4 regions of the Xanthocytophaga flava genome follow, and region 1 is predicted to be linked to each of the others. Evidence: riboswitches for the same ligand, from Rfam matches in the RefSeq annotation. Region 1 holds a riboswitch; each other region holds the start of a gene.

The links. A riboswitch is a leader RNA that binds a small molecule or an ion and turns the genes downstream of it on or off. The one in region 1 is predicted to bind S-adenosylmethionine.
Region 2: another riboswitch for S-adenosylmethionine. It lies ahead of QNI15_RS29255 (patatin-like phospholipase family protein); the one in region 1 lies ahead of QNI15_RS00530 (O-acetylhomoserine aminocarboxypropyltransferase/cysteine synthase family protein).
Region 3: another riboswitch for S-adenosylmethionine. It lies ahead of QNI15_RS26125 (cysteine desulfurase family protein); the one in region 1 lies ahead of QNI15_RS00530 (O-acetylhomoserine aminocarboxypropyltransferase/cysteine synthase family protein).
Region 4: another riboswitch for S-adenosylmethionine. It lies ahead of QNI15_RS32030 (YceI family protein); the one in region 1 lies ahead of QNI15_RS00530 (O-acetylhomoserine aminocarboxypropyltransferase/cysteine synthase family protein).

What each region holds. Positions count from the first base shown of each region.
Region 1 is NZ_JASJOR010000001.1:130,755-133,936, forward strand. It holds gene QNI15_RS00520 (L-threonylcarbamoyladenylate synthase) at 1-23, shown strand, start outside; gene QNI15_RS00525 (hypothetical protein) at 58-624, opposite strand; SAM riboswitch class I at 853-957, shown strand; gene QNI15_RS00530 (O-acetylhomoserine aminocarboxypropyltransferase/cysteine synthase family protein) at 1,230-2,555, shown strand; gene QNI15_RS00535 (homoserine O-acetyltransferase family protein) at 2,570-3,182, shown strand, end outside.
Region 2 is NZ_JASJOR010000026.1:113,767-116,948, reverse strand. It holds gene QNI15_RS29260 (Ppx/GppA phosphatase family protein) at 1-720, opposite strand, end outside; SAM riboswitch class I at 930-1,087, shown strand; gene QNI15_RS29255 (patatin-like phospholipase family protein) at 1,164-2,210, shown strand; gene metH (methionine synthase) at 2,273-3,182, shown strand, end outside.
Region 3 is NZ_JASJOR010000021.1:55,853-59,034, forward strand. It holds gene QNI15_RS26120 (sterol desaturase family protein) at 1-320, opposite strand, end outside; gene QNI15_RS26125 (cysteine desulfurase family protein) at 562-1,725, opposite strand; SAM riboswitch class I at 1,946-2,049, opposite strand; gene QNI15_RS26130 (DUF4468 domain-containing protein) at 2,277-2,852, opposite strand.
Region 4 is NZ_JASJOR010000033.1:30,675-33,856, forward strand. It holds gene QNI15_RS32025 (hypothetical protein) at 2-829, shown strand; SAM riboswitch class I at 1,074-1,176, shown strand; gene QNI15_RS32030 (YceI family protein) at 1,533-2,165, shown strand; gene QNI15_RS32035 (tetratricopeptide repeat protein) at 2,348-3,182, shown strand, end outside.

The sequences.
Region 1 (3,182 bases):
AAATTAAGTTTATCCGGAAATAATAAGGGTTCAGGTATGATACCTGAACCCTTATTATTACTTTCCACTTATTTTTATTGAATTCATAACCTCTTTCGCAATAGGTTGCCAGTGTTCTCTTACCTGCACAGGGCAATTAAAGGCCATAACATTCACCTTATTACGAATTGTTGTGTACACAATATAAGAATATTGGCGTGTAATCCCCTTATTAGCTGAATTAGGATCTTCATCACGCAATTCTGCGGTGTATTCTAAAACGATGAAGTCCCTTTCATTAATCTGGACAACTCCTTCCTGAATAAAATCGACTTTAGTAAAGTTAGACCGGATTCCCGATTTAAAAAAGTCTTTCAGCATTGCCAGATCCTGTTGCCTTCCAGGTGTAGTTGTTTGATTAAAAGAGAAATCAGCTACCCGGTCAGCACTTGAAAAACTAGCAGTTGGCTTTCTTGATACAAAATATTTGGCTGCTATTTCATCATCTGTCATTGGATGAAAATCTTCAGGCAGCGAAACCGTAATTTGGTCAGTTAACTTTGTCTTCTTTAATTTAGGAATACCCTGAAAGCCTACTCCCCAAACTGTTAAAACGAATAAAAAAATCTTAAGTTGAAATCCCATAGCATTTTAAAATAGTAATGAACACAAAATAAGTGCAAAATCTGATCCCATATCAGTTTTTAAGTTCTAATTGGGAAATGTTTTTTTAAAACCTGAACCATCCTCAAAACTCATAAGGTTAATCAATGATTTTGCCATAGTTGAAGGTTTCATAAACAAATTTTGCAAATCTAAAAAACGCTTTCTACTTTTGTAACCCTGCAAGTCAATTACCCTCAACAAGTAATTGGTTTATACAGAAGACGGGAGAGAATAGGCTCGAAGAACGTCTGGCAACCTACCCACAATGGCAAGGTGCTAAATCCTACCTAAGCTGATTAGGAAATATAAATCAAAAAATCATGCTTCTTAAAAGATTATTTTCACGCCATTTGTGCATGACTGTGTTATCGCAACATTGTCTTCCAGTATCTTTTCGTGTATTGAGTTTCTTTCCTTTCCGAATGCGCTACAGTTTGCTTTCAATGCAAAAAAGCAACGAAATCGTATTACTCTACTAGTTTCATATACTTTAAGGAGATTTATTTTGGAATTGCTTTTAAAAAAGCCTTATTTACAAGAATCCAAATTTCAATCTTATTTAAAAACCTCAAACACACCTAGTTATGTCTCAATTACGTTTCGAAACCTTACAACTGCATGCCGGTCAGGAAGTTGATCCAACTACACAATCACGTGCAGTACCTCTTTACCAAACCACTTCTTACCAATTCAAAGATTCAACCCATGGTGCAAATCTGTTTGCCTTAAAAGAGTTTGGCAACATTTATACACGCATCATGAACCCTACACAGGATGTTTTTGAGAAGCGAATTGCAGCATTAGAGGGCGGAGTGGCAGCATTGGCTGTAGCGTCAGGACATGCAGCGCAATTTATTGCATTAAATAACATTCTCAATGTTGGCGACAACTTTGTCACTTCTCCATTTTTGTATGGAGGAAGCTGGAATCAATTTAAAGTTTCTTTTAAAAGGCTTGGCGTAGAAGCTCGCTTTGCGAAAGACAATGAACCAGCCAGCTTCGAACAATTAATCGATGAAAAAACTAAGGCTATTTATCTGGAAACGATTGGAAATCCTGGTTTGAATGTAGCAGACTTCGATGCCATTGCAGCCTTAGCCAAAAAGTATGATCTACCTGTAATTGTTGACAATACATTTGGTATTGGCGGTTATCTTTTCCGTCCATTGGAACATGGAGCCCATGTTGTTGTAGAATCAGCGACCAAATGGATTGGAGGACACGGTACCAGTATTGGCGGGGTAATTATTGATGGAGGTAATTACAATTGGGGTAATGGAAAATATCCGCAGTTTACAGAACCATCAGAAGGTTATCATGGATTAAAGTTCTGGGATATTTTCGGAGAAGGTAATCCTATTGGACTTCCTAATATCGCCTTCATTATCCGTTGCCGGGTAGAAGGTTTACGGGATTGGGGTCCGGCCATTAGTCCGTTTAACTCATTCTTATTCCTGCAAGGATTAGAAACTCTTTCTTTACGTGCAGATCGTCATGTGGAGAATGCACTGAAACTGGCTCAATGGCTGGAAGCACATGATCAGGTAGAAAGTGTAAACTATCCTGGTCTGCCAAGCAGCCCACATTATACACTGGCTCAGAAATATCTGAAACGTGGAGCAGGAGCCATTCTGACGTTCAACATCAAAGGAGGCAAAGATGAAGCTGAGAAGTTTGTTAACAGCTTAAAGCTAACTAGCCATTTGGCCAATGTAGGAGATGCCAAGACGCTTATTATCCATCCAGCCTCAACTACTCATTCTCAATTGAATGAAACAGAACAACGCAGTGCTGGTGTAGAGCCTACATTACTGCGGGTGTCAGTAGGCTTGGAACATATTGAAGATATTAAAGCCGATTTTGAACAGGCATTTGTTAAAATTCACGAAGATAGCGCAGTATTAAATTAATATAAAAGGGTTTCATGGCTAAAATAACTAGCCATGAAACCAATCTTTTCATCCCTAATTATGAATTGAATTTGAATCTTTTACAATTCAGTTACGAACAAGAATTTACATTAGAGTCTGGAGAAACTTTAGCACGGTTCAATCTGGTGTATGGAACATCCGGCACACTAAATGAAACAAAAGATAATGTAGTCTGGGTTTGTCATGCATTGACAGGAAATGCAAGTGCAGATGACTGGTGGTCAGGAATGATTGGAGAAGGTAAATTCTACAATCCTGATGAGCATTTTATTATATGTGCTAACATCCTTGGTTCACATTATGGATCAACAGGGCCATTTTCATGGAATAACAAAACCGATGATCGGTACTATCACGACTTTCCGTTTGTGACTATCCGGGATATGGTCAATGCCATGGAACTACTTCGTATTCACTTAGGCATTACAAAGATCCACACCTGTATTGGCGGCTCACTTGGTGGGCAACAAGCTATGGAATGGGCAATTCTGCAGCCTACTCTCATTGACAACCTGATTCTGATAGCCACCAATGCCTACCATTCGGCATGGGGAATAGCTTTCAATGAGTCACAACGTATGGCAATCGAAACAGATCCAACCTGGA
Region 2 (3,182 bases), on a different contig from region 1:
AGAATGTCGCATTACAAAATCATGAATGGTTTCAATATCGTCCCGACTTACCATTCCACTTACGCTCTGTTGTGTGAACTGATAAAGCTTAGCCATCTCATAAATTTTGCTGATATTCCCTCCCGTTCCTACAGCATAGACAGAATCTGAAAGCCCTGTAAGTTCTTCTTCTAGCCATTCTTTCATAGACTTCCATTGGCGCGCAGCTTTTTTAGGCTCTTCGAGTAATCGTACCGAGCCAATTTTAAAAGACCGAGCTGCAATTTTTTTCTGATTTACATATACATTCAATTCAGTACTCCCTCCTCCTACATCAATGTGCACATAAGTAGCTGCATCCAATTCACGTACTACTACATTGTTAACCAGCTCAGCCTCCTGATTCCCTGTGATAACTTGAATACGCATATTCAGTTTTTCTTGTATCCGCTTCACAATATCTGGTCCGTTTTCTGCTTCACGCATAGCCGATGTAGCACAAAGACGAAACTGGTCTACTTCATGCAATTCAAACAACAACTTACAGGCATGTATAAACTTGGTCAGATTTGCTTCACGCTGAGGACCAATTACGCCAGAATGAAAAACATCCTTTCCCAATTGGAGTGGAAACCGGATGTACTCTACCTGTTTAAAAGATACTTTATCTCCATCATGTAATACCAGACTAATTTGCATACGGGCAGCATTTGACCCTATATCAATGGCACCTAATTTCATAAGTAAAAAATCTGAAGAATGTTTAAGATTTAACAATATGTATCCACACTATTCTTTGCCATCTATCAAAACAAAAATAACACCTTTGTTTTAGATACATTCCCATAGATAGTTCTTATTCCTGTGTATACTATGAATTATTTTATGAAACTGAATCACTATGTATCTATTTTTTATCTTCCTTTTAATTATATACCTTTGTACACAAATGCTTATCCAGAAAGACGGAGGGAATGGACCCAATGATGTCTTGGCAACCGTTTTTCGTTTCAGATATCTTACTACTACCAGAATTGCATCTCTGAAACGTAAAAAAAGGTGCTACTTTCCACCCCAGAACAAACTATTTTCTGGGGAAAGATAAGGAAGAAGCCTCATTTGCAACCCATCAAATGATCCTCCTCTCTGGAACCGCATACGTATAGGCTCTAAAAACAACTGGAATGAGATATCTCTTTTTCCTATTCTTTGCATATTATGCAACTGGTCAATGCTTTGGCCAGGCCACAGCCGTTTATCGAAATCTGGTAATGGAAGGAGGCGGTATTCGGGGTATAGCCTATAGTGGTGCTATTCAGGAACTGGAACGGAGGGGTATGCTGGATTCTGTTATCCGGGTAGGTGGCACATCAGCGGGAGCTATACAGGCCGCACTTCTGGCTGTAGGATATTCGGCAGATGAAATCAAACAACTAATTTATGCCATGCCTGTAAAAAAAATGAACGATGGCCGTTTCGTATTCATAGGTGGTAGCAACAGACTTGTTAAATATTATGGCTGGTACAGGGGTGAAAAGTTTACAAAATGGCTGGAAGAACAACTAAAGGCCAAAACAGGACTTGACAATATTACACTGGGCCAACTGCATACTATGGCAGGCCCAAACGGTATGAGGGATTTATATGTCACAGGCACCAATCTTACCCAACAAAAGGTCGAAGTGTTGTCATACGAAACCTATCCAGCCATGAAAGTATCAGATGCAGTTCGTATTTCTATGTCGATACCTCTGTATTTTAAAGCCATGTTTATAGATTCTCTTGGTAATACTATAGCAAAACCTGCGCCTGGTCAGAAGGTAAATGTAATGGTAGATGGAGGTATTTTAGCTAATTATCCTATTGACCTTTTTGACCAGAACAAGTATTTATACAGGCCACAACCTGAACTTTCTTCAGATACCTATGTATTCAATCCGGAAACACTTGGTTTGCGTCTGGATAGAGAAGAGCAAATAACCTATGACACTCAACAGAAAGGGCTCGCACCCTATGAGATTTACAACTTTAAGAGTTATATGTCTGCCTTTTACACTATTGTCAGTGAAAATCTGAATCGTAACAAACTCAAAACAGAAGACTGGCGTCGGACAATCAGTATCAATACCCTTAACTTCGGACCCAAAATTAAACACCTTTCTAAAGCAGAAAAAGAACAACTAATGGAAAGTGGCAGGTTCGGAACAATTGGATTCCTGCATAAGAAATAATTTTCATCTACTATACTAAGAATATATACCATACATCGACATTAACACATAGCTATACCTACATGACTGACATTCGCGATATTCTCAAGCAACGTATCCTGATACTTGATGGAGCCATGGGAACCATGATTCAACGATATCATCTGACAGAAGAAGACTACAGAGGAGAACGCTTTAAGGATTTCCCCCATGATTTGAAAGGTAACAATGACTTGTTATCTATTACACAACCAGCAATCATTAAGGAAATCCATACCAAATATCTGGAAGCAGGTGCAGATATCATTGAAACCAATACCTTTTCAGGTACTTCTATCGCGATGGCAGACTACCATATGGAAGATCTGGTATATGAATTGAACTATGAGTCAGCGAAGGTAGCAAAAGAAGCGGTAATAGAATTTAATGCAAAATACCCTGAAAAGCCTCGCTTTGTAGCAGGTGCTATGGGCCCAACTAACCGTACTGCATCTTTATCGCCAGATGTTAACAATCCTGGTTATCGTGCCATTACGTTTGATCAACTGGTTGACGCTTATTATGAGCAGGTACGCGGACTTGTTGATGGTGGAGCGGATATACTATTGGTAGAAACCATTTTTGATACGCTTAATGCCAAAGCGGCTTTATTTGCCATTGATTTATTCTTTGTCAATAACAAAGACAAGCAGCCTTTGCCTATCATGGTTTCCGGAACCATCACAGATGCCTCCGGACGTACCCTATCCGGACAGACAACGGAAGCATTCTTAACCTCTGTATCACATCTGCCATTGCTTTCAGTAGGACTTAATTGTGCACTAGGTGCAGACTTAATGCGTCCGTATGTCCAAACACTGGCAAAGGAATCTCCTTTCTTTACCTCTGCATATCCTAATGCCGGACTACCAAACGAATTTGGCGAATATGATCAATCTCCGGATGAGATGGCAGCCATTGTAGAAGGGTTTCTGTCAGATAGCTTTGTCAATA
Region 3 (3,182 bases), on a different contig from region 1:
CATAACAAGCTGATTTCATGAGCTAAGCGATGATACCAGTACCACACAAAATCTGTACATAAGAACAATGCCAGCCACAATAAAACACTTGGCTTAATAGTGAATACAGCAAAGTGAGTATGAATGTATGTGTAGAAATAGTAGAAAATGCCAACTGTAAATAAATCCGCAAGTCTTTCTGCAATACCAATACTTATATTGACAATAGACCGATCAAAATGGAAATAGTCTTCTTTCTGCTGTCTTCTTGCGACCCAATACTCCAATGCTGTGAACAACAAAAAAAGAGGAATTGCAAATGCCAGATAATTTAATTTCATAGTAAACAAGGCCTTAGTAATACATGCAGATACTCTTCTTGACGGTTTTTAATACCCTGGCAACAGCCCGTGAATAAGAAGAATACATTTACCACCATATATTTTTTATTCCATTTAGCCATTGCTCAGGGCATTCAAAACAGATCTTTTGATTCTGCCTCACAAAAATACATAATTCCTATAGAATTTATAGAGATTAAGATAAAAAATTTTCAAACTATTCTAACAACCTAAAAAACAATTACTTAGACACAACAGCATATTGCAATACATTTTGGTTTTTATAAATAGTAGACAAAGTTTTAACTAGATACTCTACTTCTGCAAGTGTATTATACTTACTAAACGAAAAACGAATATTTTCCAGATCCAGATTACGGCCCAGCTGCCGGAGTACATGTGAGCCATGCTCAACCAAGTTTGAGCAAGCGCTACCTCCTGATACATAGATACCTTTTTCATTTAATATATCCACCAATGCTCTATCACCCAAGGCAGGAAATCCAATATTCACTATAGAGGGAAGACTCTTATCTAATTGATCGCTATCACCATTAAAAACCAGTTGAGGAAATACTTCTTTCAATCTACGAATCAGATACCCTTTTAATTTTTGCAGATAATGTTGTGTGTCATCCAGGTTTTCATAAGCTAGAGCCAAAGCTGTTGCCAGTCCTACGATACCTGCTACATTCTCAGTTCCTGCTCTCAAACTTTTTTCCTGGGAGCCACCATGTATTAATGGTTGTAAATGAATTTGTTTATTAACATACAAAAAGCCTATTCCTTTAGGGCCGTGAAACTTATGAGCAGAGCCAACCAAAAAATGAACAGGAATCTTTGACAGATTTAACCGCCGTTTCCCTAACGTCTGAACCGTATCAGAATGAAATACAGCTTTATAAGTGCGGCATATATTTCCAATTTCTTCTATGTCATTCAGATTCCCAATTTCATTATTTCCATGCATCAGACTTACAAAGGATGCAGGATTCTTTTGTAATAAGTATTGAAGGTGACCAAGATTAACTCTACCCCATGCATCTGTTTCCACCAGACTAACACGTATCTGGTAACTCTTCCGATAAAAATCCAGGCTCTTTAACACTGAATCATGTTCTAAAGGACTTGTTATAAAATGGCGAAAACGCAATGTGTGTATACTTCCTGCTAATGCCAGATTATTTGCCTCTGTGGCTCCAGAGGTAAAAAAAATTTCTTCAGGTGAAGCCTGTAACAGGTTTGCGATCTTGTTTCGGGCAGATTCCACAGCTTCTTTAGCTATCCTTCCATATTGGTGTGTTGATGAAGGGTTACCATGATGCCGGCCTAAATAAAGTAACATAGCCTCTAATACCTGCGAGTCGAGAGGTGTTGTAGCTGCATTATCGAAATATATTTCCATAGAGTTGTATAAATAAATAACAGAACAGATTGAGAACAGACATATCATAAATTCCCTCAAAAGAGTCAGATTACTCATAATTTGAGTGGAAATATACTGTCTGGATAGAGGTTAACCTCTTATGTATTGCGTGATCCGATACAGAAAAAATGTATCTATCTTAACAACAACACATTCGTTCGCAGGTAGGGTGATAAGTCTTTTTTAGCATATGATTGTTAATTTATATTTACCTATTCGGTCAGGATGTAGCACTGTTTCCGGGTGGTCGGAAGGTTGCTGGAAGTTCTGCGAGCCTGTTCTCTCCCTTCCTCTGTATAAATTAACTAATTAATGGTGGTATTAATTAGCAGGATTATGTCACAAATATAAAGTCAGTTTATAATATAACAAACAAATTGTCTACTTTTTTTATAGAGATTGTAGAATTATTTTACCCCATTGTTAGCCTTACCTATAAAATGCTCATTATCAAACACAAAGAAAGCTTTATAGTTGCAATTATAAAGCTTTTTTTGTGTTTGATACAAGAAGAATCACATAGTAAATGTTCATTCGTTGCCTATTTGAGTTAGTAGGCTATCTTTCGCTTCATTTTCGTTTCTAGCTAGTAAAGCAGCTTTTTCTATAGTCTCTTTTACTGAAGCTACCATTTTAGGTGTCTGTTGAGTTATTTGTGTTCTTATATCTTTCCAAACTAGGTCATACCAAGGCTTTTCTACTGCATTGATCTTGTAGGGAAAGCTAGGCGTCATTAGAATGGTATGGAATCGAATCTTTCCTTCATGTCTAAAATTTGTTATCTGATAACGAAATCCATCTTCTATAGCCACAAACTTAAAATCAAATAGAATAAAACCTTTTGTAACTTCACTTGCTGCGTGTACATTACTATTATAGACCAGATAGGATGTTCCTTTTATTTCTCCTGCTCCTCTATCCGATTCGCGTATGGTTTCTTTAGGCATATATTCTTGCTGCCAGGCAGATAAGTGCTTGTAAACTTCATCTTTTTCCAGTTTATCTACTTTTATCTCTCCAGAAAACATCATTAACTCAGCATGTTGAGCATTACTCATTAAACATGCAATCAAAACAACGCCAATAGTCAGTATCAGTTTTTTCATAGCTAAAATATAATATGATTCACTCTTGTCTATTACTGTTTACAAATATGTCACAAATTGTAAGAAGTTGTAGTTTAGCTCGTAAGTGTGCTATTGACGAAGGCGCATTATAACCATCTAAACACCTAATAATCAACACAAAAACCCTATTTTCGCTCTATTTATTATTGATCCATGCAGTAGAATTTCCGATGAAGCCCTTCCTTTTCAATAGGGAACCTATTTTCTACAAGATAACTTTTATCATATCATCCTCTAAATATACAGAGACAACAATCTGTATATCAATTAATTAAAGAGTGACACACTTTATCTATCCGAAAAAAGAAC
Region 4 (3,182 bases), on a different contig from region 1:
TATGAGTAGTAAAAAAGAAGGGAACCAGTACGATAAGATATTTAAGGAGAATTTAGAGTCTGTTACTCTGGCACTGATTGAGAAGGTGCTTCAGATTCAAGTGGCCTCTTACGAGAAAATGCCACAGGAACTACAACGCACAGTAGAAAGAAGGCCTGACCAATTGCTGAAAATTACCGACAAGCAAGGGTACACTTTCTTATTACAGCTTGAATTCCAACTGGTAGATGAAGCTGCTATGGTATATCGGATGCTGGAATACAGAGGTATGCTCTCCCGAAAATATGAATTGCCTGTTAAACAGTATGTAATCTTTCTTTCCGATCCGCAACCGAAGATGCCGACTCATATTGAAGAACCCGATCTTTCCTATGCGTTTCGGTTAGTTCAGTTTTCGACCATTGACTATAAGTTGTTTCTCTCTTCTGAAAAAGGAGATGAGGTCGTATTTGCTATATTGGGTAAGTTTGGCGATACTCATCCGGAAGAGGCAGTTGCTCTTATTGTAGAACGCATAAACCAGACTTCGACAAGCAAAAGTGAACTGCAACGTCACTTGCAACAATTACGTATATTAGCTAACTTGCGTAAACTAACACCTTTTATAGAAATCATGATTGACTCGATTACTCCATACATCAAAAAAGACGATGATTTCCTTTTTAGAGAAGGAAAACTGGAAGGAAAACTGGAAGGAAAGCTGGAAGGAAAGCGAGAAGCCATTCTAAAATTGCTGAAGGACGGAGTATTGACCACTCCGCAACTGGCTTCTTATTTTGATGTGACAGAAGAATTTGTAGAAGAGTTGCGGAAGACTCTCACTAAGTGAGCTGTTTTTTATTCACAAAAATATCGTTGGTCTGGACATTGGTTCAGACCTCTTTTATTTATACTATTTGCTACAGAAATACACTGCTTGAACGGTCACAAAGAAGTATATTAGTCAACCTGAAATCTAGGAAATATATAAATACATAATCTCTACAGAAAAAGTAGGGATATAATTTGGAAATCAAAAATTAGTCTCTACATTTGCATCATCTTACTAATTAAGCACCACCAATTAATTAGTTAATTTATACAGAGGAAGGGAGAGAACAGGCTCGCAGAACTTCCAGCAACTTTCTGACCACCGGAAACAGTGCTACTTCCTGACCTTATTGGTAAAGATAAATTAACAAGACGATGAAACAACTCCTATTCTCAGCATTTGTGAGACGTCTGTTGCACACAACAGGGATGTACTATTTCTTAGTTGAGCCTATGGATTATATCATAGCAAGCCACTATGAAGATAGTGAGTGTTGTTGACAGAAATTTCTATCTGCCATTAGTTATAATCACAAACGTATACTGCCTGCTTTGTCGAGCTGCCTTTTTTGGTAGAGTGGAAATATCATGTCTTTACAATAGAAAATAAGTAACCAATCAACAACTACCTATAACCAATGCTTCCAGAACCCCTGGATTGAGAGATATTCAGGGCTACTGCAAGTTTTATCTTTTGATTTACCACTAAACCAACAGTAATTATGAAACGTATTTCCTTTTTATTCCTTGCTATTATCGCTTCTGCTTTAGTATCCTTTATCGGAAAAGAAATTTCTAAGGGAGAAACAACGCTGAAAGTAGATACACAAGCCAGTAAGCTGGTTTGGACAGGCAAAAAATTTACTGGCCAGCATACAGGCAACATTGCATTGACCAGTGGCAATCTGATTGTAACAGATGGCAAGCTGAAAGGTGGAACTTTTGAAATTGATACTCGAACAATTACTGTTACCGATATTACAGATAGTGAACAAAACGCCAAACTGGTAAAACATTTAAAAGGTGATGACTTTTTTGGCGTAGAGAAATTTCCAAAAGCTACTCTGACAATCACTTCTGCTACCCCAAAGGGAGGAGATGCCTACGACCTTTCCGGGAAACTGACCATCAAAGGTGTAACTAACACAGTTAACTTCCCAGCTGTAGTGAAGATTGAAAAAGACAAAGCTACCGCAACTGCCAAAATAGTAGTAAACCGTACTAAATATGATATTAAGTATGGCTCTAAGTCTTTCTTCCCCAACATTGGAGACAAGTTTATCTACGATGATTTTGAACTGGATGTAAACATTGTTGCTGCCGGACAATCTACTGCTACTGCAAAAGCGAAATAAAACAGCTTTTAGCCTCTAAAGTAAAGTGTAAAAGTATAATTATAGTTAAAGTGTGAATGTAAGAAAGGGAATTAACCAATCTGATTTGACTTTGGGTATGGGCTTTGCCATTGCCTGCCCAAAGTCCAATCTTTCATACCTGTCACTAAAGTACAGCAACCATACAACTCTATACAGTATTGATGAAATTTTACTTCTTACTAGTTCTGCTGGTTTCCTCTGCCGTATTGGCTCAGCGTGTGAGACAGGAAGAGCATCATGCTCATTCGGGTGGAGGAGATCATAATCATCTGGCACATATACAAGCTTATCGACAGGAAACTGTATATGTTCATAATCTTCCTGCCCCGCATTTACTCAAAGGAGTTGGATCTTCTAATCTCAAAATAAAAACCTCTTCTGCACAGGCACAGGCTTATTTTAGTCAAGGGGTTGCTTTATTGCACTGCTTCTGGGATTTTGAGGCCTATCGTGCATTTAAAGAAGCTATTCGGCTTGATTCTGCCGCTCTGATGCCTTACTGGGGTTTGTACAGTGCCATCGGTGCTATTGAAGGAGATGACTTTACAGCCGATAAATTATTGGCTATTCAACAATTGAAAAAGCTAAAAGAAACAGCTTCTGAACATGAGAAGCTATATGCGGATGCAATATTGGCAAGAGATGAAGAACAAGATGGAAGTAAGAAAGAATACCAAAAGAAGCTGGAACTGATCATTCACAAATATCCGCAAGATATAGATGCCAAGTTGTTTCTGGCATTAAGCAAAATGGGAGGGTACGATGCGGCTATGAATCCACGTGAAGGACAGCTATATGCTGAATACCTGTTGCGTGATCTGCTGAAAAATTACCCTGACAATGCGGCTGCTCATCACTACTGGATACATCTGATGGAAAACTGCTGTCCGGAACAGGCGCTGGAGAGTTCTGTCAAGTTACCCACTTTGGCACCTGCCTCAGGACATATGGTGCATATGCCAGGGCATGTGTATTATAAGTTGGGTGACTACAAAA